3 regions of the Halobacillus sp. HZG1 genome follow, and region 3 is predicted to be linked to each of the others. Evidence: riboswitches for the same ligand, from Rfam matches in the RefSeq annotation. Region 3 holds a riboswitch; each other region holds the start of a gene.

The links. Region 3 has a riboswitch for thiamine pyrophosphate ahead of tenA (thiaminase II). Riboswitches for the same ligand answer to the same signal wherever they lie in the genome.
Region 1: it holds a riboswitch for thiamine pyrophosphate, as region 3 does, so the genes downstream of both, tenA (thiaminase II) here and tenA (thiaminase II) in region 3, are expected to answer to the same signal.
Region 2: it holds a riboswitch for thiamine pyrophosphate, as region 3 does, so the genes downstream of both, thiT (energy-coupled thiamine transporter ThiT) here and tenA (thiaminase II) in region 3, are expected to answer to the same signal.

What each region holds. Positions count from the first base shown of each region.
Region 1 covers NZ_JAYLVQ010000031.1:7,393-15,274, reverse strand. Annotated here, with positions in the region: gene thiM (hydroxyethylthiazole kinase) at 1-277, opposite strand, end outside; gene thiD (bifunctional hydroxymethylpyrimidine kinase/phosphomethylpyrimidine kinase) at 268-1,080, opposite strand; gene tenA (thiaminase II) at 1,077-1,763, opposite strand; TPP riboswitch at 1,806-1,911, opposite strand; gene thiW (energy coupling factor transporter S component ThiW) at 1,917-2,405, opposite strand; TPP riboswitch at 2,499-2,608, opposite strand; gene VKA52_RS04245 (DUF3221 domain-containing protein) at 2,721-3,254, shown strand; gene VKA52_RS04240 (PucR family transcriptional regulator) at 3,277-4,947, opposite strand; gene VKA52_RS04235 (threonine/serine dehydratase) at 4,965-5,930, opposite strand; gene VKA52_RS04230 (Fic/DOC family protein) at 6,250-6,858, opposite strand; gene VKA52_RS04225 (hypothetical protein) at 6,851-7,030, opposite strand; gene ku (non-homologous end joining protein Ku) at 7,105-7,882, opposite strand, start outside.
Region 2 covers NZ_JAYLVQ010000042.1:12,824-20,705, forward strand. Annotated here, with positions in the region: gene VKA52_RS06200 (flavodoxin family protein) at 1-549, opposite strand, end outside; gene VKA52_RS06205 (DUF1028 domain-containing protein) at 637-1,497, opposite strand; gene VKA52_RS06210 (general stress protein) at 1,779-2,126, shown strand; gene VKA52_RS06215 (phospholipase D family protein) at 2,175-3,623, opposite strand; gene VKA52_RS06220 (hypothetical protein) at 3,806-4,084, shown strand; gene thiT (energy-coupled thiamine transporter ThiT) at 4,128-4,694, opposite strand; TPP riboswitch at 4,783-4,882, opposite strand; gene VKA52_RS06230 (alpha/beta hydrolase) at 4,964-5,704, opposite strand; gene VKA52_RS06235 (SDR family oxidoreductase) at 5,658-6,563, opposite strand; gene yfkAB (radical SAM/CxCxxxxC motif protein YfkAB) at 6,758-7,882, shown strand.
Region 3 covers NZ_JAYLVQ010000070.1:148,872-156,753, reverse strand. Annotated here, with positions in the region: gene VKA52_RS13970 (restriction endonuclease-like protein) at 1-136, opposite strand, end outside; gene VKA52_RS13965 (McrB family protein) at 161-2,551, opposite strand; gene VKA52_RS13960 (D-serine ammonia-lyase) at 2,812-4,146, shown strand; gene VKA52_RS13955 (PQQ-dependent sugar dehydrogenase) at 4,355-5,422, shown strand; TPP riboswitch at 5,613-5,721, shown strand; gene tenA (thiaminase II) at 5,877-6,575, shown strand; gene tenI (thiazole tautomerase TenI) at 6,579-7,193, shown strand; gene thiO (glycine oxidase ThiO) at 7,190-7,882, shown strand, end outside.

The DNA of each region.
Region 1 (7,882 bases), on a different contig from region 3:
CGACAGGATCGAAGACGATAGGAATGCCGATTTCATTTGCAGCTTTACCAGCAAGGATCATCGCTTTCACCTGTTCTTCATGAAGCGTTCCTATATTCAATAACAGTCCTTGAGACAATCGGGTAACATCCGCCACTTCCTGTGTGGCATTGGCCATGATCGGCGACCCTCCAAAAGCTAAAAGACCGTTCGCTGTAAAATTCATTACCACTGAATTCGTGATGTGATGAATCAGTGGGCGTTGTGTTCTTACTCTTTCGATAACACTTACAGCCATTTGTTGAAAACCTCCTCACGTAAAGCAAAATGATTGGTCGGTCCGCTTCCTTTTCCTAAGTCGAAGGAGTGGCGAATCGCTTCTGTTACGAAGTATTTGGCTTCTTTGACGGCTTTTGGCAAAGCGTGTCCCTGGCTCAGGTAAGCCGTAATGGCTGCTGAATACGTGCACCCTGTGCCATGCGTATTCGGAGAATCAATCCGTTCAGATTCAAATTCATAGACACGTCCACCATCATATAGAAAATCAACCGCTCTTCCATGTAGATGGCCCCCTTTGACAAGAGACGCTCCTGCACCTAAATCTTTCACAATCATCTCGGCTGCTTCTTTCATATCTGCTTCTGTTTTAATTATTCCTCCGACAAGGACTTCAGCTTCAGGGATGTTCGGAGTGACGAGTGATGTCCTGGGCACAAGGTATTCTTTTAAATACCGTTGATCTTCTTTTTCAATCAAGGGGTCCCCGCTCTGGGCAACCATGACAGGGTCCATGATGTAAGGAGCAGCCACTTCATCCAACCATTCACTGATGACTCTCATCATCCCCTTATTGGCAATCATCCCAGTTTTCAGTGCATGAACAGGCATATCCACAGAAATAGCTTCCAGCTGACTCTTAATGAAATTTTCCGGGAGGTGATGTACATCCTTCACACCTGTCGTGTTTTGGGAAACGACTGAAGTTACAACACTCATCCCGTAACTCTTCAATTCCTGGAACGTCTTCAAGTCTGCCTGTATACCCGCGCCACCACTCGGATCAGTCCCTGCAATTGTCAGCGCACATGATACTTGTCTCATCTCACAACCTCCTTTTCACAAGGCCATTGTTCTTGTGTGTAAGCCATATCCCAAAAAGCATATTCCAGCTGACAACTTTTACGAAAAGCTTCTCTCATCCGCTGTTTTTCTGGTTCAGACGCTTGTACAGCATACTGATCAAGCCGCTCACATAACACCGCCGTCAGACTGTTCACCTCTGCATCGGCATAAAAATCGATCCAAGGGAGAAAAGGATGGTCAACCCCTGGCTGGTAGTGGTTCTTAAGCTCGACCCCGATTTCATAATAGGTCCACGGGCATGGAAGCAAGGCCGCTAATATTTCACCGATCCCCCCATTATGGGCATGAAATAGCATATGCTTTATATAGTGATCAGCAGTCGGCGGCAGCGGATACCCTTGAAGCTCTTCATAGGAAACGCCAATCTGTTCACAAAAATTGTTATGAGGATGGATCTCGCTGTTCAACACAAAATCGATTTGCTTATTAAACAGTTGAATGTCTTCTCTACGAGGGGACTTGGAAATAGCGATTCCATACACATGCATAAAAGCATTCAGATATTCATAATCAGCCTTGATATAATGAATCAACGCTTCTTTCGGGACCTCTCCTTTCCCGATCCCCTGGACAAAGGGATGAGTGAAGATTTCTTGATAAATATCCTGATTTTCATTTCTTAATTGTTTGGAAAAAGACATGATAGAGCCTCCTATTATTCTTGGAAGCTACTAGAGGACAGAAGGGGATTCTTACTACTTCCCTCCGCCGGCATGACCCGGATCAGGTATTGAGGGACCAAGGAATGTTTCCTTATCTCAGCGAATACTCGCGCCCCTAGCAGTTTCCGTGTATTATGGTTGTAAGATCATGTTTTCAACTTTCACTCGTGATAAAATGAAGGCAGCAATGAAAGCCCCCGAGAGACTACTTACGACAAAAGAAGGAACAAACGCAAAAACACCAGCTGAACTTCCCATTAAGACGTGTGCGATCGGGACAGATGCCAAAGCTCCGATGACTCCAGTGCCGAGCACTTCACCAATCACCGCAGAACTTTTTCTTTCAAACATCCGATAAAAAAGCCCTGCCAATAATGCACCAAACATCCCACCTGGGAAAGCAAGAAAGGTGCCGAGCCCTAATAAGAAACGTAAAAGCCCGATAACAAAAGCAATCATGACCGCCGGCACGGGGCCAAGCACCACCGCCGCAATCACATTAACCGCATGCTGGACAGGATAAGCTTTTGCAATACCGGCAGGGAACCAAAGGAATTGCGCCCCGAGCGTCCCGATTGCCACAAGCACAGCCATCGTTGTGAGTAACTTTGTGTTTTTCATATTTCACCACCTTTCTGAACGGGAGTAGAATGGAGGCAAATAAAAAAGCCAGATCCTTAGAGGACCTGGCCTGGTATGCAGTAAGCCGATACACGTATCGTCAGACTACTTCCCTCCGCTGGTATTAACCAGATCAGGTTTGTAAGAGTCAGAAAGCTCGCTCGCTTTCCTCTCAGCCTATTCAGGCTCCCCTAGTAGTTTCATAAACTTATTCGCTTGGTGATTTTCATCATAACAAAATTGGATGTTTCTGTCATGTGAAACTTTTGCTCCCGTTCAAACGTCATCATTAAGTAGATAAGGAGTGTGTGAATGATGAAAATGAGATGGATGCTTGGTATGTTCATGGTTTTCTCTTTATGCCTTAGTGGATGTGGGCTGTCAGAAACGGAGGAAGTAGACCAGAAGGAAGTGGAAGCAGAAGTACCCGACCCGGACATAAGCGGGTTTGTCATGGATCAGGATGAGGACAGTATCCTTGTTGTCACACCGATGGATGATGGGTCAGGGGAGGAAGGAAGGGCCATGTGGGTGTCTGGAGCTCCTAAAGGTTTATGGGTCGGCAAACAGGTCGAGGTCTGGGTAGACGGGGATATCGCTGAATCGTACCCTGAACAAGCCACCGCTGAAAAAGTCCAGGAGCTTGAAATGAGTGAAGTAGAGGGAGCAGACTTAAAAGCTTCTGAAGCTCTTTCTACTGCATTATCTGAAAAAGAACCGGAAAAGTCCGATGTGCTGATTGTTTCTCTGCTTTCTTTTGACAAGGAATCCGACCAGTGGACCGTCGAGCTGGATCGACGCGGGACCAATCAGGGCGAATGGAAAACGACCGTCAAAGATAAAAAATAGAGCGCTACCGCGAGGTAGCGCTCTATGCATCGACTTTTTTCAAAAGCCATAACCTTACGCTGAGCTCTAGCAAAAAGAGGTCATCAGCATTGAGAAGTGACAGCCCGGTCAAATGTTCAATGTTTCTCAATCTGTGCAGCAAAGATTGGCGGTGCAAATTCAGCGCACGGGCCGTCTGGCTGACATTGCTGTTGTATTTATTGTAGACCATAAACGTATGAATCAGTTCTGTCTGCCGCTTCTGATCATAATCAATCAGCTTCTCCAGTGTATCCGACACAATGGCTCCAATTTCTTCTTCGTGGGACAGCGCCATAAGCAGGCGGTTCATTCTCGTGTCACTGAAAAACGTCCGCTCCCCTTCTTCATGCTGCTGACCGATTTTCAGTGCGGTTTCCGCCTCTTCATAGCTTTTATGAAAAACCTGATACCCCCCTTTATGGCAGGAGATCCCCCAGCTGATCGTAATCCCCTTCAACAACTCATGAAGTCTCCGCTCAATCAGGTCAAGAAACTGATTCGCGGTTTCTCCGTAGTCCGGCCGGTCTGTTTCCAAATAAACGATGACCTCCCCTTCATCAAAAGTGGTCATCGTCCTCCTATGCAGGGCATCACCCGCATGTGTGACTTCCTTCTGAATGTAATAATTCCGACTGTTGATTGATGACGACTTGACCTGAGGCATCGTTAAAGAGGTGCGCTCCTCCTCCGGCTGAACGAACCGGATGTGGCCGACGAGACAAATATAAGGCTTCTCCAGGTCATAACCAAGCAGCTGTGCTTTTGATAAAAGAGCTCTGTCCATCTCCCTCTCCCGCTTAGCTAAATCCAGCAGGAAGTTGTCCTTAAGCCTGATTTCAGTCATTTCAATGGCATTCTCTTTTACGAAATATAAGGCACATGCGGTAAGCGCATGCTCAAGGATATGAAGGTTCACCCAGGTTAACTCCTTTTCTTCCTTCGGCTTAAAGAGAATATATCCTTGTTTTTTATAGTTCGATAAAATGGTAAGCTGGTAGCATTTCTGTTCACCGATTTCATAGGTTTCAATGTAATGGCGGAGTGGGTGCTCACTGTCCATTTCGGTTTCTACCAGGATGCCTTCCTGCGACAGTTCGTGTCCATTCAAGACATCGATGAAATATCGATCAAAATACTGATTCGCCCGGATTTGTTTGTTGTGGTCACTGATCGCGGTTGGAATACCTGTGTTCTGATAGATGATGGATGTGATCTCCTGCAGCCCTTTTCCGTTCAGAACACAGTTGATCAACTCTTGGCGAATTTCTTCCGTCCTTTGCTGCTCCTGGCGGCTCTCCTCATTAATCAATCGTAAAACGTCCTGTAAAATATCTCCGAAACGGACCTCCCATGGAATTTCCATTACAATCAACTCATGTTTCTCCGCAAGTTTTAACACCCGGTCCGGGATTTTATAAAGATGCCGTCCTGTGGCAAACGCCAGCACAGATGCTTCCGAACGGATGACATCTCTCACATATTCTTCTAGTGCCAGCACATCTTCTCCGCACCCAACCCCTGTACTTAACACAAATTCATTGTTTCTTACAAAGTTCTCCACAGGTGTTTCAATTACGGAGATCCAGTCTACCTGGCGATGATACATCTCTGTCTGCACTTTCGCTTTTTCGAGAACGGAAAGTTTTAAGACTTCCTCCACGGCAACCCCCATCTCCACTCCTCCCCCACTTACGATTTAGCCAAAAGATCTGTAACCGCTTGATGATCGATATTGTTTCCTGTCATGACGACAACAACATTTTTACCTTGTAGATCATTACAATGAAGCAAGTGGCCAATCCCTGTGGCCGCTGCTCCTTCCACAACCATCTTATGGTGTTCGAGAGTGAAGATCAGCCCTTCTTCAATATGCGCCTCTTCCACAAGCACTCCTTTATCCATAAAAGCTTTCGTCATGGGAAAAGTGTAACGATTCTCTGTCCCGATTCCTCCAAGCAGGCTGTCAGCCAGGGTATAAGACTCCTCGAGGATGACAGGTTTCCCCTTGGCGAGGCTTTCCTGCATGACCGCCCCCTTCTGCATCGTCACACCCGTTACGAGTATGGAAGGTTCAATAGATTTCATAACAAAAGCAATCCCGGACAGCAGTCCTCCTCCAGACAAGGGAATGATGACCTCATCGACATCCGGACACTGTTCCATAATCTCAAGCGCAATCGTGCCCTGGCCGGCGATAATTTCCCGATCGTCAAAAGGCTTGATCACGGTCATCCCTTCGTCTCTTTCCAACTCCGTACACCTTGCTTCTGCGTCATCTTGACTTTTCCCCACGATTTCAACCCCAGCTTGCAGCTTTTTCAACCGATTAACCTTAGCCTCCGGAACACGATTCGAAATACAAACTGTACAAGGAATCCCTAATTGTGCTGCTATATAGGCAACAGAGATCCCATGATTACCAGTTGAAAAGGTAGTTACCCCTTTCTTTAAGTCCTCCTCGGGAAGAGATAGAATTTTGTTAGCTGCTCCTCTGAGCTTGAATGACCCCGTAGGATGGGTATGTTCAAGTTTCAAGTGAACACGTGCGCCGGTACGCTCAGAAAGAGGCTCTGAATAAAGGATAGGAGTGGATTGGACAAACGAAGCTATGCGACTCTTCGCTTCCCATACCTCTCTGAAGGAAAGGCTGGTCATCATAACGTCCTCCTTCTAGAATTTAGATGAATCTAAGTTTTGAATTTTCAGTTATTTTTATTATAGTGGAACAACCTCTTATATTTAAAGAGATAAAATACTAGTTGGGTTCAAAGCCGTATTCTTTTGGTAAAAGGCCGCCGTTCTTTGGCGCGCGGCGTCCTCAATAAAAGATTAAACAAGTCAGATGGGTAAGCCACTATCCCCGATCCCTCAAAGACCACTTCCTATTCGAATCGTAGATCCAACTTTTAGCCCGGCTGTACTTTTTTTATTCAAGTGGACTCCTTTTCTTCATAAAAAAACCTTCAGCCTCGTTTCAGGCTGAAGGTTTCTGGTAGTTGGTTAAGGATTGACTGATAACCTGAGCAAGAGCGCTTACATCTTTGACAGATTGGACACTCGCTTTAAAGATGGCTTCTGGTGGTACTACGGACCAATCCAAACGATATCCTGCTTCCAAAGCTACGCATCGAATAAACTCTCGTAAACTTCTCCCGTTTCCTTCTCTAAAAGGATGGAGCACATTAATTTCTGACATGTAATAGACCAATTTCTCTACAATCAAAACCCTGTTCATACTTTTCCAATCTTCTCTCATCATCTGTTGAAATATAGGCTCTGCCGCATCGAGTATGAACCTGGCTTGAGCAAAAGAAAATCCGTCCTTTGTAATATTCTCTGTTCGAATTTCTCCAGCAAAAGGATAAAGATCTGAAAATAGGCGCGCATGGATCTTCTGTAAGTGGCGCAAGTCGAATTCCCCAGTAATCGGGGTTGATTGAAGCTCAGCAAGCCTTTGCGCCGTAAACATCGACTCCAAGGCTGCCAGTTGTTTCTCGTCCTTAATGTCAAAATGGTTGATTAATACATTTGACCCAGGATAACAATACTTCGACTTTTCATTCCCATACCTAGTGTTAGGCATGACGAGCCAGTTCCAACGCCCTGGTTACGAATTCCTCGTGAGAGATCTCCCCTGTCAGGCACTTTTTCACAAGCAGTTTCTGATTCTTGCTCAAGCGGTCTCCCTCGACAGCAAGAGAAGCCAGGGCCGGACGCATAAGTAATTCCACTTCTTCCTCAGAACGTACGGTCATCATATCCCTCCGAACTTTAATCCTATCCTCTACATTATACTACAGAAGGAGGTTTTATAGACGGTAAAACCCTGTCAGGACGTCTTTTTCTTACCGGATGTGGTCGTCTTTTTCTTCGTTGGTTTCTTCTTCTTGGACCCTTTTGTTTTCTCCAACGATTTTTCCAATGCATCCATTAAATTCGTTACGTTATCCGGCTTCGGCTTGTCTTTGGCCGTTGTGACCTCTTCATTGTTTTTCTTCGCTTCAATCAATTCCATCAGCGCCGTTCGGTATTCATCTTTATATTTTTCAGGGTCGAATTCTTCCGTCAACTGATCGATCAATGTCACCGCCGTACTCAACTCTTTTTTACTCAACTCTGTTTCTTCAGGAACATTCGGCACATCCTGGACAGACCTGACCTCATCAGGATAATGAATGGTTTCCATGACAAGCGTATTCTCATACACACGGACAATCGCCAGTTGTTCCTTGGAGCGGATGATGATTTTAGCAATTCCAATCTTCTCCGTATCACCAAGTGCCTGACGAAGGAGGCTGTATGCTTTTGATCCTCCCTCGCTTGGAGAAATAAAATAACTCCGCTCAAAATAAATCGGATCGATTTCTTCCAATTTAACAAAATCAATGATTTCGACCGCTTTATCTTCCTGTTCTTTCTTCAACTGTTCCAGGTCTTCTTTATCTAAAACGACAAATTTGTTCTTCGCATATTCATAAGCTTTGACAATCTCTTCACTCTCAATATCCCGATCACATACCGGGCAGCGTTTCTCATATTCGACTGGTGATTTACATTCTTCATGCAGCTGGCGCAGTTTGATGTCCTTATTCTCTGTTGCTGCATGC
Region 2 (7,882 bases), on a different contig from region 3:
CACATGCTTTTTAGTAAATTCATTGTTTTGACCATCGCCCTCTAAATAGGAAGGACCTGGTCCCGCTTCGCCCACCCAGTACGCATCGACGTTCGGCGGAACGGTAAACCCGATGTGTGACATTCCGTAAAGTACAGAAGATGCAGCATGTTTGGCACCATCTTCGTTTCCGGTAATGATGACACCACCGACTTTATTGTAAAAGATCGACTGTCCTTTTTCGTTCGTTTCCCCACTGCTGCCGTATAAGCGCTCCATCGCTACCGTAGCTAGGCTGCTTTTCTCTCCAAGCCACAGGGGCGTTCCGAACAGAACGATGTCGGCTTCTTTCACTTTTTCAAAGATTTGCGGCCACATGTCTCCGCCACCAAGATCTCCACTGATGCCATAAGGAATATGATAATCCGCCAGACGGACAATTTCTGTTTCGACCCCTTCTTTTTCAAGGATATCGAGAACTTCACGGCTCAGGCCTTCGGTATGGGAAGGTTCCTCTGCCTTCGTTTTCTTCAAAGATGCATTCAGAACGATCGCTTTCAATTGTGTCATGTCATCAACCTCCTATCCTGCCTCTTTCCCCTTCATAAAATCTTTCAATCAAAAAGCCGCACATCTGGGATGTACGGCTTATCTCTATTATTGATTTTTCATGTAATCCAGAACTTTCAAGTCGATTTTCCCGCGCTTTTGCTCACGGCTCTCAAAGTTCTCCGTATGCAAGTAAGTCGTCAGCGCTTCGTAAAAACCATCCGGAGTCACATTCTCTTTGGGTAGGTAATCGAGACGCTGCAAATGATGTTCGACCTCTTTTTTCACGTCCCCTTCCACTTCCACCACTTCCTCAGGCTTCGATGCTCCGAAATAGAGCTGGTGAAGCTGATAAATGCGGTCCAGTTCTTCAATCGGTTCCGGGTGGTCATCCACACGGAGATCGACGGCGACGTCACTGAGTTCTCCATAACCTGCTTTATCTTTGACGACGAGGATAGCTGCCGATTGCTTGCCACGGCTGTCTCCCCCCGCAAGCTGAGCGGCTTTGATCGCAATCATCAAACGATCGGCAAGAGACCCTTCCGCCTGTTCAAAAGCTTCCCCCATATCTGTCACCGTTTCTTCATTTACAAGGATGTTCCCTTGAGCGGCGTAGTGTCTGCCAACTTTACCACCCGCCCACTCGTAGCACTCTTTTCCTGTAAATGTAGCCCCGTTTCCTTTCGCATCCACGATTCCGACTTGGCGGTCTTCCTTTTGAGGATCGTCGGAAATAAGGCGCTCGATCACTTCTTCAGCTGAGAGCCCTTGTTCAAGCAGCTCCAGCCCGTCCGGTCCATACTGCGGGTTGCCGAAGGCCTGGGTTGCAATCGCCCCTACACCGGCTTTCGCCCAGGGGACAATCGACCCGACGCCTAAAAATTTAGACTGTACAGCCACGCCCCACTCACCTGTTTCAGGGTCGTGCGCACAAATAGAAAACGTAGCAATAATTTTTGATTTCATTTTTTCCCCTCCACTCTTTTATGTAATTCGAGATGGTTGGACAAAATCCTGCAATATTTCGGTCTGCGGTTGAGTGCTGAGAAGATTAATTGATATCTCTTGATTTTAATTGATATATTAAAAATTTAATTGATATATCCATTTATTCGTTGATATTTTTACGTCTTGATTGATATCCTTCTCCGTTCGGCTAAACAACCATAACCCATTCAGAAGTTTATCCCACTCCCATGCGGGTACATTCCATACCGTAGCAGCTATAAAAAAAGGAGCGATCCAATATGAAACCAACGGTAAGAGAATACACAAATGACGAAAGACTGATGGAAGATGTGAAGCGTTTAAAAGATGAAGGCATCGACAACAAAGATATTTACATCCTGTCGCACGATGACGACCGCACAGATCGTATCGCCAAGAACGTCAATGCCAATACCATCGGCCTTTCCGAGCAGGACATCAAAAACGTGATTAGCAATCTCTTCAGTAAACAGGGCGATGAACTACGGACAAAACTGCAGGAGATCGGATTTTCTGAACAGGAAGCAGAAGAATACGAAGAAGATTTGGATGAAGGGAAAGTTCTCCTGATTGTTACGAACCCTTCAAAAGCAGAAACCTTATTATAATAAGAAGAATACAAAAGGAGCGCACATTCCGTGCGCTCCTTTCTTATATCAATAGGTTGTGAACCAGGTCCATTTTTGCAGATAATAGGTGGCATAGCGAATGAAAGTCAAGTTATCCTGATACTCTTTGTAGTCCGCCGTGTAGTGTCCCTCTTCATTGTTCCAAATCCGAGTGAAGTAGTCATTCACTTCCGTAAACACCTGTTCTTCCCCATTTCCTTTGATGACAACATCGGCTTCCAAGTTTAAGTTTGAGAGGTTACGGCGTGTGTAGTTCGCCGATCCAGCGATGATGACATCTTCTTCAGGATGGTCAATATACAGCATCTTCGTATGATATTGCTCGATATTGACATCATACCATCGCAGATGGATGTTTTCGTTCCCCAGGCGTTTTAATTCAGCAGCAACCGGTAAATTAGGAATGCCCGTCTTCTCGTGACCAAATGCTTTTTTGTTAGGGTCCATCACAATGTTTACCGTAGCCCCACGGTTGGCTGCATCATCAAGCGAGCTCGTAATTTTTTTATCAGCCAAATAGTACATTCCGAGCCATACGGTGTCCCCTTCACCAGCAGCCGACAATTCATCAAGAATGGATCTGTAAATTTTCCCTTCCGTCACAAATTGGGTCGTCAGAGGACCTTCCTGCTCTTCCCAAGTGCGATCTTCATAGTCAGGAAAATCAGCTTCTCCTGAATAGTTGACGACCGCTTCTTCCGCTTCTAATATATCTTTGATGATCGGCCCCGTCATCTTGAACGCCACGTTTTCATGATATCCACTCGCATCATGAGGATTGGCAGTCGAGACAATCGCAGATTTCTCCGTGACCAGGACTTTCCTGTGATTCGCCTTGATGTTCAGCAGTTTCATGTAGGACCTCAAGGTCACATCCGGAGCTTCTTTGGCCATCGGATTACTGATCCAGCCGTTTTCTCCGGTGCCCATCCAGGAAAACAACAGCCGCCAGACGCTGGAGTATAAAGGATTCGAGTCTCTCAATTTATTCAAGTTGGTCAAAACAACATCCACACCGCCATCTTCCAGGCGCTTGATCGTCTCAGACTCATACGATCCATACACGGTGTTGATCTGATCGGTTATGAAAACCACCTTCAAATCAGGGACTTCCTCTTTTCGTTTTAATATGGCGTCAACCAGGTTGCTGGAGATGTCAGGAAACTCGTTTTTTCCATTTGTGTAGCCATTGAATAGAAACATATCGGCCACAATAAAGTCTTCCGCCTCCCCTATCGTCCGGTTGATCTCTTCAAAAACCTGAAGATCATGCACCGTCTTCCCTGCTTCGTCTTCATATGTTAAATCACGGAAAAACTCGATATTTTCCATCTGATGCTTCTCTCCTTCATAAGAGATCCCCTCAGGAAGAGCTTTCCATGAAGTATGATAAGCAATGGTAACACTTAAAACAGCGATAATAGCGACAATGATCCAAAACCATTTACTTTTTCCAATCCGCTTCAAACGGTCCATTATGTAGCCTCCTCAACTAGAGTGCTTATTCTATTTTCACTATAATGCCCTGTCTCAAACCTTAATAGAAGAAAAAAAATAAAAACATAATATATTGAACGATATGGCAGGGTCGTGGAAGAGTATAATATTAATTCTGCCCACTGGGCATTCAGAAAGTGAAAGCTTGATACCCACTCTAGATGGAAGAGTGGTGGACACTCCATCTCGGTATAGGGGTTCGTTTCTCCCCTTATATGAAATGCGGTGGTTGGGAAGCTGCGAGACTCCCGTGGGAGAAGGAGATAGACGAGATTCCGCAGGACGTAGTGAGAGGAAGCTCGGCGCTCCCCACAGGAAAGCGATTTGCTTTCATGCCACCCCTAGCGCTTAACCAGGCAACGAACCCTGGAGACATCTCGAAACTGAGTCATCAAGAAAAGGCGGCGTTTGTGGACATTCATAGAAGGAAGAGCTATTAAAAATCCCCCGTCCGATGTCAGAACATCGGACGGGGGATTTAATTTAATGGCTTAATAGTTTTGGCCGTTTTACAAATAGGAGACTGACGACGATACTGCTTAAGATAAACGCCGGGAGCATGTACCCACCATTATAGATGAGGGAATACAACCAGACAGGCTGTCCCTCAGGGGCGAATTCGCCGTAAAAGACGATTCCTGCAAAAAAGTGTCCGAAAAAGCGGAGCACGCTTCCAATCAGGCAGCCGACAACAATCCATCCGATCAATCGACGGGACTCTTTCGATTGGATCGCCTTCCAGAGCGGTTTCGCTACCAACCCGGCCGCTCCGATTACTGCAAAGGCGACGATATAGTCGAGGAACGCCTGAAGTAGTGTCATAATATAGGCGCCGGTCATAATTTGATAGATTCCTAACAGAAGACCGGTGGTGACGCCCCCTTTCAAGCCCCAGCGGAAAGCCATAATGAATACAGGGACCATGGCAAAGGAAACCGAACCTCCCTGCGCCCACAGTTTAAATGATAAAAACGGGATGATATCCAACAATAATGCGAGTGCTGAAAAAATCGCAACTTCTACGAGAAATAAAACGCGACGATTTCTCATTTCAACATTCCTCCTAAAAAAAGACACAAAAAAAGCAACGCCAAATAGGGAAGCTTCCTGATGGAGGAGTCCCAATTCTGCATTGCACCATCAAAAAAGCCGCCATCCCTACGCCAGTGCTAACTGACAGGTTCGAAGGGTCAGAACGAAATGTTCACTCTCAGCCGGAGGCTCCCCTTGAAGGCTTTATACCGTTTACTTTTCTTGTTTTGTCTCTATTATAATAAACTTTTTACTAGATTACAAAACCTTTTGTATTTCCCGGGCAATCACTTCGTATTCGTGTACATTTGGAAAAATTCCAAGGTACGCTCAATGATCATATCCTTGTCATGATCAAGGGTCGCTACATGATAACTATTCTCCAGATGGATAATCTCCTTGTGTTCAGAAAACACCGATTCGAAAATGACTTCCGAGTTATGCGGAGGTACAACGTGATCCTCATCCGATACGAAAATCATGATCGGGCAGTGGATTTCATCCAGTCTATCCTTGACCATGCCCATCAATTCAACCAGCTCTCCGATCGATTTCACTGGCGTGCGGTCATACGCAAGTTCGACCGTCTCTGGATCTTTGATATCGGAACCGATCGCATCTAAAAAGCGTTCATCCGAACCCTGGCTGCTTTCCAGTGCCGGGATATCGATGGCCGCATTGATTGGAATGACTCCCTCAATGTCCCGATACTGACTCGCCATATACAACGCAAGCGTCCCACCCATCGATAAACCGACGACAAATATTTTGGAACACCTGTCTTTTAACCAGGAATAAGCTTCTTCCACTGATTGCACCCAGTCCATATGTGAGGTGGATTCCATATCCTCAGGACTTGTTCCATGACCCTTTAATCTCGGACAATAAACGGTGTAACCAGCTCTGGCATAGGCTTCAGCTAAAGGCTGCATACTTTGTGTCGTTCCTGTAAACCCATGAGAGATGAGGATACCGACTTCATTACCCTCGAAGCGCATCTCCTCTGCTCCATGCATCACGTTTTCCATTCAATCCCACTCCTTTGGCTTTCTCTTTTCCAAGTATTTTTTGTAACACGGTATTCTCCAACCACTTCCAAGGAAGCAAGCGCTTGAACCACACATTCGCTCTCACACCGGCACCGATGGGATAGCGGAGTTTCACCAGGGTTTCTTTTTCCATCAATCCCGTCATCAAATCTGATACATCCTGAGGATTGCCATGGGATTCACTGTTCAACGCATTCCACAACCCTTTTATGTATTCGGCATAAGGAGACTCAGGGTCCTGGGCGGCTTCCGGCATAACAAGACCGGACGACCAAATATTGGTCTGATAAGAGCCAGGCTCAATCAGAGCGACATCAATTCCGAATGGTTTCACTTCGAAACGGAGACTTTCAGATAAGCCTTCCAAGGCGTGTTTGGATGAGACATAAGCGGATAAGCCTGGAAAGCCGATCAACCCGCTCACACTGCTGACATTCAAAATCTTCCCACTACCCTGGGCACGCATCAGGGGAAGAACTGCTTTCGTAACGGCAATCACACCAAAAACATTGGTATCAAATTGTTTCCGGTACGTTTCAAGCGGCACCTGTTCAAGAAATCCACCTACCGCATAACCGGCGTTATTCACAAGCACGTCCAAGCGATCCAGCGTATTCACTTTTTCTGAAAATCGCGCGATCGATTGTTCATCCGTCACATCCAATGACCACACTTCAATGCGGTCACGGACCTCCTCGTCCAATGTTTCGTACGCTACGGCTTTTTCTATATTTCTCATCGTGGCAATGACACGAAAACCTTTTTCTGCACATTTCACAGCTGTATGGAAACCGAATCCACTGGATGCTCCTGTAATGAGTACGGTTTGTTTCATGATCTGACTCCCCCTTGTGCTAGTCGTTACCCCATATCATTCGATGTCACACCCTTATTCTCCTCTTTCCATAAAACATGCACAGGTGATCCCGTAACAATTCCGATACATATTGTATGGTTTTAGGCATATTAATGATAGAATGGTAAAGGTTATCGACCGAAATAAATTTAAATAGAAAGGAAGTTTCATAATTTATGAGTACGAACATGAAGCTTCAGGCGCTTACCCCTTCTTACGATCCATGGGAAGCGTATATGGACGTGGAAGAACACGGAAAAATGACCTTATCGAACATTGAATTTACGACCACAACTCTTTGCAACATGCGTTGTGAGCACTGCGCGGTCGGATATACGTTAGGTGCGAAGGATCCGGAAGCTTTGCCGATGGACTTGCTCCGGAAACGGCTTGATGAAATTCCTCACCTGCGTACACTGAGCATTACGGGCGGAGAGCCGATGATGTCGAAGAAATCGGTGGAAAATTATGTGGTGCCCCTCTTGAAATACGCCCATGAGCGCGGCGTGCGCACGCAAATCAATTCCAACTTGACGCTTCCTTATGAGCGTTACATCCCGATCATTCCTTACTTGGACGTTTTACATATATCCCACAACTGGGGAACGATTGAGGAATTCATTCATACCGGATTCGCCAGGATGGAACGAAAACCATCGGAAGAAAACCGGAAGAAATTTTTTGACCGGATGGTGGAAAATTCGCAGCGGCTTTCTGAAGAAGGGGTCATGGTTTCAGCTGAAACGATGCTGAATCGCCGTACGTTCCCATATCTTGAGTCCATTCACGATCATGTCAAAGAAATGAAGTGTGCCCGCCACGAGATTCACCCGATGTATCCCGTGGATTTCGCCAGCAGTTTAGAGACATTAAGTCTTGAACAAATGCGCGAAGGCATCAATCGTCTTCTTGATCATCGTAATGACGATATGTGGATGTTATTCGGGACGCTGCCCTACTATCCATGCAGCTCTTCCCAAGACGACCTCGATATGCTGAAGCGTCTTTACAGCGAAAAGAATGTGACGGTGAGAAACGATCCAGACGGACGTTCCCGCTTGAACGTGAACATTTTCTCAGGGGATATTATCGTGACAGACTTCGGTGACGAGCCAGGGCTTGGGAACATTCAAGACACCAATCTTTCCGATGCCTATGAGAACTGGCTTTCTACGAATACAGCGAAGAGCTTGAACTGCCATTGTCCGGCCGTGAAATGCCTCGGTCCGAACGTGCTGGTGAAGAACACGTATTATGAAGGTGTCGACTTCCAAAAACGAAAAACGAACATTACGTTGTAA
Region 3 (7,882 bases):
CTTGTTCTTGTACATTGACCTTTTTCTTATAGCTTTTTAAATTTTCGAAGCGACTGTTGAATGGCCTGCCCTTCAAATGCACGGAAAACTCTTCATGTTCAATGACCAGTAGATTCGTATCATTAGCGTGAGACATGTGTACCCACCTCCTTGTCAGCTTTTAACCTAGCCAAAATGAAGTGAAGCCCTGTTGTTCTTGATTCTTATACATAGTGGCTAACTTTTCAGCCGATTTCGGGAAGTGTGCATGTTCAATCGCATGCTCATAGTGCGCCATATCAAAGGGTTGGCCCGTACAGTAAGTAAACAATTCCTCGATAATCTCAGCCGTAGCAAAATCACTTCCATTTATTTTAGGCAAGACTTTCTGTAATAGTTGTCGGTCAAATGCTTCTTTTGATGTCATTAATTGTCCTAGTTGGTTGTAAATCATATAGAAGCAAATTTCGTCACGAATACGATATCCGAAATGAGTCTTATTCTTTTTTAGAATAGCGTTGATGTCTATAAGGCGGTTTGTTGTACGCTCAATGATCGGCTGATGATCAGCTAATGCATCCTTTAATGTTAAATACTTTGACTTAAGGACGTCGTTCGTAACAGGGTAATCCTCAAGTTCTTGATGATCCTGTAGACTTGGAAAGAAGCTAAGGTCTACTTCATTAAATTCCATCGTATTCGCACGGTCTAACACTTTTGAGCTAAAAGGGTGTGTAGTCTCATCCATATTGACAGTTCCAATCATATAAACATTATCAGGAATAATTACGCGTTTATTAAAGCCTTCCGGCGTAGGTATCTGAGAGGTTACGATCCGATCTCCTAACCATTTCCGACTTTCCATCACACTTAATAAATCGCTGAAGTAATATTCTACTCTGGCTAAATTCATTTCGTCTAAAAGAATAAAGTAAGGAAGCTCAGGGTTCTTTTCTGCTTCAAGCAGGACCTTTGTTAAGGGTCCGGGTTTGAAATCTCCTTTAATATCTTCATAACCAATCAATTCTGAACCATCACTCCAATCTGGACGCACAGGAATGAGGTGAAACTGCCCATTTTCTTCAGTTGCCCCAATACTATTGGCAAATTTCTCAACGATTTTCGTTTTTCCAGTTCCTGAAATGCCAGAAAGGATAACAAACGGTTTTGTTCGTAATGCCAGGTAAAGGCTTTTAACTTCTTCTTCTTTATAGTAGAAGCCTTCACTCTTTATGTAATTGTAGATATGATGGACCAATCTTTTCTCTGAGAGATTGGTTGCTTTGCGTGTCGATCTTTCAAGTTTGAAAGCTGCTGGAAAGCTTTCTTGAAACGAGATTAGAAGGTATTCAGCGAAATCTTTAGTTACTGAATAAAAATAACCTTGCTTGACATTTCCGTTCACATCAAAAGGTCCAGTTTCCTTTTTACGTTTGTCTTCTGGAATAGAAACCTTTTTTAATTTAGGATCTAGTGGGGAATATTGTACGCGGAGGAGGTTTCCGTCTTCTTCCCACAGATCTGTAGCAAACGTTGAAGGCTTCTTACTAGTGACAGCATTCTCTGTTACTTCACAGATGGAATGGATAGCTCCTTGGGAATAAGCGAATACAACATCTCCCGGATTAGCTTTAAGAAGATCTGTATGATGGGTGAGAGGGGTGCCTTGTTTGTTTCTCTTAGGGGCCCATAGGAAACCGCCTTCTACTTCATCTTTTGCTGTTTGTCCTTGGTTCACCCACCAGTAATTCCGGTTTTTATTTACCTTTTCAGACATCTCTATCACATTCCCATCTCCATCTATTAACTCCGCGTGCTTTAGCCAGTTGAAAATGTTTCTAATTCCTTTCTCAGCAACAGATTCTTTTATGGTTGTTTGATCTGTTGAACTTACAACAGTTAAGTAAGATATTTCTTTCAAAATTTCTAGCTTTTCCTTGTAGTGATACATGGACATAAACTTTAGTGATTCATAAACCATTTCTATAAATGGACTTTGAAGTATTCTTTTTCTAACTTCTTGTATGGAGTTATCTTTATTCTCTAATTTATAGTCTTTATTTAAGTAACCAAGTAATTGTAAGTTTTGACGAGCCTGAGACTTAAGCCGCTTTATGTTATCTTCCTTAAATGTTTGGGTTATAGAATCTGCTGTATATTCGCCATCAATCAATTCTTGAAGCATTGTCACGGTTTGGTCAACAGTACTAAAAGGAATGTCTAGTGTGGTGAATGTTTTAAGCTGAACTTGGTTATTTTTATGTTTTTCTACGAAGGGAAGGGAAGACAAAAAAGCGAGTATAAAAGAATGCCTTCTTCCTAAATCCACAAAATCCTGATCAGTAACGGTTCTTTTATCTATTAAGATTCCTAACGCTTGTTCCAGCCAGTCGTTACGAATAAGTACGTAAGGGACTTTCTTTTCACCCTCATTGAATTTATTGCGTGAAGACTTGGTTTCTACATGGATACCTTTTTCACTAGATGAGACTATGTAATTGGGTGCATTTGTACTTAAGGTATAAATCACCTCTGAGTGCTTAGCAAAATCTAAAATAAACCTATTAAGCATGGAAATCCTCCGGTCAGTGATATTTTCCTTTTATGGTATCACAAATGGAAGTGGTTTCTAATGTTTGGCTTTCTATACACCGATGGAATTAGGTAAGATAAGGTGTGTATAATTATGGATGTAATGTAAGGAAAAGGATAATTAGTTATATAGTTGACTGGTTCCTTTTTTTGTGATGGTGCCTGATTCCAATTTCGCCATAGTGTTAACGAGGTGGGACAGTCATTTTTTTAACTATAAATAAACTAAAGGAGGATTCTATGTGTCCTGAAAGTACTTATAAGAGCGAGGAAGAATTGATCGATCATTTGAAAAACAAGAAAGAGACGTTCTGGTCCAATGATTCACTTGAACCTTATCACACGCTTGAAAAAAATCTGCCCATCCCAACCGAAGACCTTCATGAAGCAGAAATGCTTCTCCGAAGGTTTGCTCCATATTTAGCTAAAGTATTTCCAGAAACCAAGAAAATGAACGGGATCATTGAATCTCCCATACGCGGAATACCTGCTATGCAGAAGGAACTGGGAAAACGATTCCAGCGATCCATTCCTGGCCATTTGTATCTAAAGTGTGATCATGATCTTCCGATAGCCGGGTCCATAAAAGCGCGGGGAGGTATTTATGAAGTTTTAAAGTACTCGGAAGGGCTGGCAATTCAACATGGGAAGCTTACAAAAAATGACGACTATTCTAAATTAGCCAATCCCGAATTCAAGCAGTTCTTTTCAAACTTCTCAATCGCTGTAGGATCAACAGGCAATCTGGCTTTAAGTATAGGCATCATGAGTGCTGCTTTAGGTTTCCAGGTGACGGTTCATATGTCCGTGGACGCGAAAAAATGGAAGAAAGAGTTACTCAGGGATAAAGGTGTAGTGGTGGTGGAGCATGATAAGGATTTTTCTTTTGCCGTAAACGAAGGCCGGAGACAATGTCAGGAGCAAAGGAACTGTTATTTTATTGATGACGAAAACTCCAAGGATTTATTTTTAGGCTATGCTGTGGCTGCTTTGCGCCTAAATGAACAATTGAAACAGGAGAATATAACAGTTGATGCGGACAATCCTCTGGTGGTTTATTTACCTTGCGGCGTAGGAGGAGGCCCTGCGGGGATCACTTATGGACTGAAGTATGTTTTCGGGGATCATGTGCACTGTTATTTTGCAGAGCCGACCAGCTCTCCTTGCATGATGCTTGGACTTGCCACAGGAAAACATGAGGACATTTCTGTTCAGGATATCGGGCTTGATAATAAGACGGAAGCTGATGGATTAGCTGTTGGCCGACCATCAGCTTTGGCTGGCCGGCTGATAGAAAACATGGTGAACGGCATTTATACGATCAACGACGAAAACTTGTACAAGCTGTTAGCCCTTTTGCATGAATCGGAAGGTATTTCCCTCGAGCCATCGGCACTTGCAGGCATGTACGGTCCTTCTTCTATTGATATTCAAAAACAGTTAGACCGCATGTATGGCTCCCGTTTAAGTCATGCGACTCATTTAGTCTGGGCAACAGGTGGAAGTTTGGTGCCAAAAGATATTATGGAAGGTTTTGTTTCTAAAGGAACATCATTTCTTCGTCAGGAGGAATAGAAGAAGCTAATCTGTTGAAGGGATCCTCGTGACACAATTGTTAAGCCTGGGGGGCGTGAGCTTCTATTCTTCCTTCATGATTCACACTGAAATAGCATATTTTCCAAATAGAACACTTCTATTCATTTAGGAATATGGGAGTGAAATGAGGGAGCACTAGAATTGCCCCCGCTTCAGATAATAGTCTAAGAGGGAGGAATACTTTAAATTGAAAAAAACCATAGTGCTATTAATCTCTACCTTCTTTTTTATAGCAGGTTGCTCTGATAATTCGGGTGATAATAACCAGGAAGAATCGCCACGACCTGCTGAAGGTTTAGAAGTAATAGCAGATAATCTGGAAGTTCCGTGGTCCATCGAAAAAATGGAAGATACCTTTTACTTAACAGAAAGATCAGGGAACATTGTCAAAATAGTAGATGGTGAAGTGGAAAGGCAAAGCATAGAGTTTGAAGAAGAGGTATCCACAGCTTCAGAGGCAGGATTGCTTGGCTTTGTTCTTGCCCCCGACTTTTCCGAATCGAACCTTGCCTATGCCTATTACACGTATGAAGATGGGGAAGAACAATTTAATCGTATCGTCACGCTTCGGTTGGAAAATCGTGTATGGAGAGAAGAGGATCTGCTTCTAGACCGAATCCCCAGCGGTACTTACCATCATGGAGGAAGACTTAAATTAGGTCCTGATGAAAAACTCTACGCTACGGCTGGGGATGCTTCTGATCCTGAAATAGCCCAAGACCTGGATTCATTAGGTGGAAAAATTTTAAGAATGAATTTGGATGGATCGATTCCGGATGATAATCCATTTGCGAATTCCTACGTTTATAGCTTTGGACATCGCAACCCTCAAGGGATTACTTGGTTATCAGATGGTACGATGTATGCAAGTGAACATGGGGATAATGCAAACGATGAGATTAATTTAATTGAAGCTGGTCAAAATTACGGTTGGCCGGTTATAGAAGGCACTGAAGAACAAGAGGGAATGGTTTCGCCTCTATTCACTTCTGGAGATAGCTCCACCTGGGCACCATCTGGAATGGACAATTTTGAAGGAAAACTTTATGTTGCAGCATTAAGAGGGTCTGCCGTTTTAGAATTCGACCTTGAAACAGGTGAATACAGTGAAGTGATCACTGGTCTTGGAAGGATTCGGGATGTACAGATTAAGGATGACGATCTTTATTTCATTAGTAATAATACAGATGGTCGTGGTGATCCACAGGACAATGATGACAAGCTATATAGAATTTCACTCTCAGATCTGGATTAACTACTGAAGAGTAACCGATTAAAATTGGTTCATACAAAAGAGCGCTTCCGTCACGAAGCGCTCTTTGTTATCCATCTATTTAGTGAAATGTTAAATGTTCCAAAGAGTTACCATTCATGATAGTTTTGGAGGAATGTTTTGACAATTATTTAGAACATGTTACGATATCAATGAAATCAAAAATTCATAGACGATCCACTAGGGGTGCCTTCTCATAAGGCTGAGATTAAAGTGTAGCTTTAAGACTCTTAGAACCTGATCTGGTTGATACCAGCGTAGGGAAGTGGCGGTTACGTGTATCTTAAGCTACATATAGATGTTTACACATGAAACCACTTTCTTCACGCATATGAAGAAAGTGGTTTTTTAGTGTCTGGAAATAGATGCAGAGAGTGCTTGCGTCTTATTTCTTTTTTCCTTGACCGTGGATCGTCGGGAAAAGGAGAGAGTGACAATGAAATTTTCACAACAGATTCGCGAAGCGGTGGATCCTATTTGGGAAGCAAGTTTCAACCATCCTTTTGTCCAAGGGATTGGAGAAGGGACGTTATCGCTCGAGCAGTTCCGCTACTACGTGCTTCAGGATTCTTATTATTTATCCCATTTTTCAAGAGTCCAGGCGATGGGAGCCGCGAAGTCAGAGGACATGAAAACGATGGCCAGTATGGCTTCTCATGCTCAAGGGACGTATGAAGCAGAGATGGAGCTTCATGAGAACTTTTCCAAAAGGCTTGGAATCACAGAGGAGGAGCGCAACCAGTTCACTCCTTCTCCGACGGCTTATGCGTACGCATCCCATATGTATCGGGGCGCCTACCACGGGGATTTGGGAGAGATCATCGCTACAATTCTTCCGTGCTATTGGCTTTATTATGAAGTCGGGGAGCACTTGAAAGATCATCAGCCGGAAGAACCGATTTATCAGGAGTGGATTGCCACCTATGGCGGGGATTGGTTCCGTTCGCTTGTGGAGGAGCAGATTCAGCGGTTGGATGATCTCGCGGAATTGAAATCGGAAGCTGACCGGGAGCGGATGAAAGAGTTGTTTGTGATCAGCAGTCAGTATGAATACATGTTTTGGGAAATGGCTTATGTCATGGAAGAATGGCCGTTTGATATGAGAACTTCTTTAACGGTAGGAAAAGGAGAGTGAATCGTGAGACCATCCATTCACTTGATTTCGACAGGTAAGCAGACCTTTGCTGAACTAACCAACACAGTTAAAGCAGTACAAGAGGAGGTCGATTTTCTCCACATTAGAGAAAAGCACCGCTATGCTGTTGAAATCTTTGATGGCATTCAACAACTGGTGGACGCTGGTTTTCCAAAAGAGCGCATTATCATCAATGACCGTGCTGATGTAGCCGCTGTGTCAGGATGCTTCGGGGTGCAACTGACTTACCGAAGCTTGCCAGTCGCACAAGTGAAGCGCACTTTTCCCGTCCTGAATGTAGGAAAGTCCGTTCATTCTTTAAAAGAGGCCATAGATGCGTATCAGGAAGGAGCGGATTTTCTCATATACGGAAATATCTATCTCACAGCCTCCAAGCCTGGAAAAGCGGGGGAAGGATTGAATTCGCTCCGTGAAATCATCCGGCATGTAGGATGCCCGGTCGTTGCTATCGGTGGAATAACGCCAGAGCGGGCAGGTGATATCATTCGTGCGGGAGCTCAGGGGATTGCTGTCATGTCAGGCATTCTACAGGCGGACGATCCTGTGAGTGTAGCGCAGATTTACCGGAGGGAAATCGATGGAGGGAGGATGTTATGAATACGCATTATGAAACGATTGTTGTCGGAGCTGGTGTGATCGGCAGTTCCATCGCCTATCATTTGGCACAGCGTGGACGCTCTGTTCTTCTCCTGGAGCGGGGGACAGTCGCCTGCAAAGCATCTTCAGCTGCCGCTGGCATGCTTGGAGCGCAGTCGGAGCTAAAAGACGGGGACGATTCATTGTATTCACTTGCCACAGCAAGTCGCGAGATGTTTCCGGTGCTGGCTGAAGAATTGAAAGCGTATAGCGGCATTGATATTGGATTACAGCAGAATGGCATCTATAAAATTGCTACAAATGAAGGAGAAAGAGAAGAGCTGATAGCCTATGGGGAAATTCAACGAAACCGCGGGGAGGAAGCGAGATGGATGGAGCCTTCTGAATTGCAAAGAGAAGAACCGGTGGTGTCCTCCCAGTTGAGCGGTGCCTTATTTCTCCCGGATGACGGCCAAGTTTCCGCTCCGGATTTGTCGAAGGCTTTTGCCCTGTCAGCGGTAGAGCTTGGGGCAGAACTTCTAGAGTACACCGATGTTCAAGGTTTGATTAAAGAAGGGAAGCAAGTCACGGGAGTGAGAACCAATCGAGGAGACGTAAGCGCCGATCATGTCGTAGTCGCTTGCGGGGCATGGAGTGAAGATTTGCTTGGAAAACAGGAACTCGGGATGGATATGTTTCCGGTAAAAGGT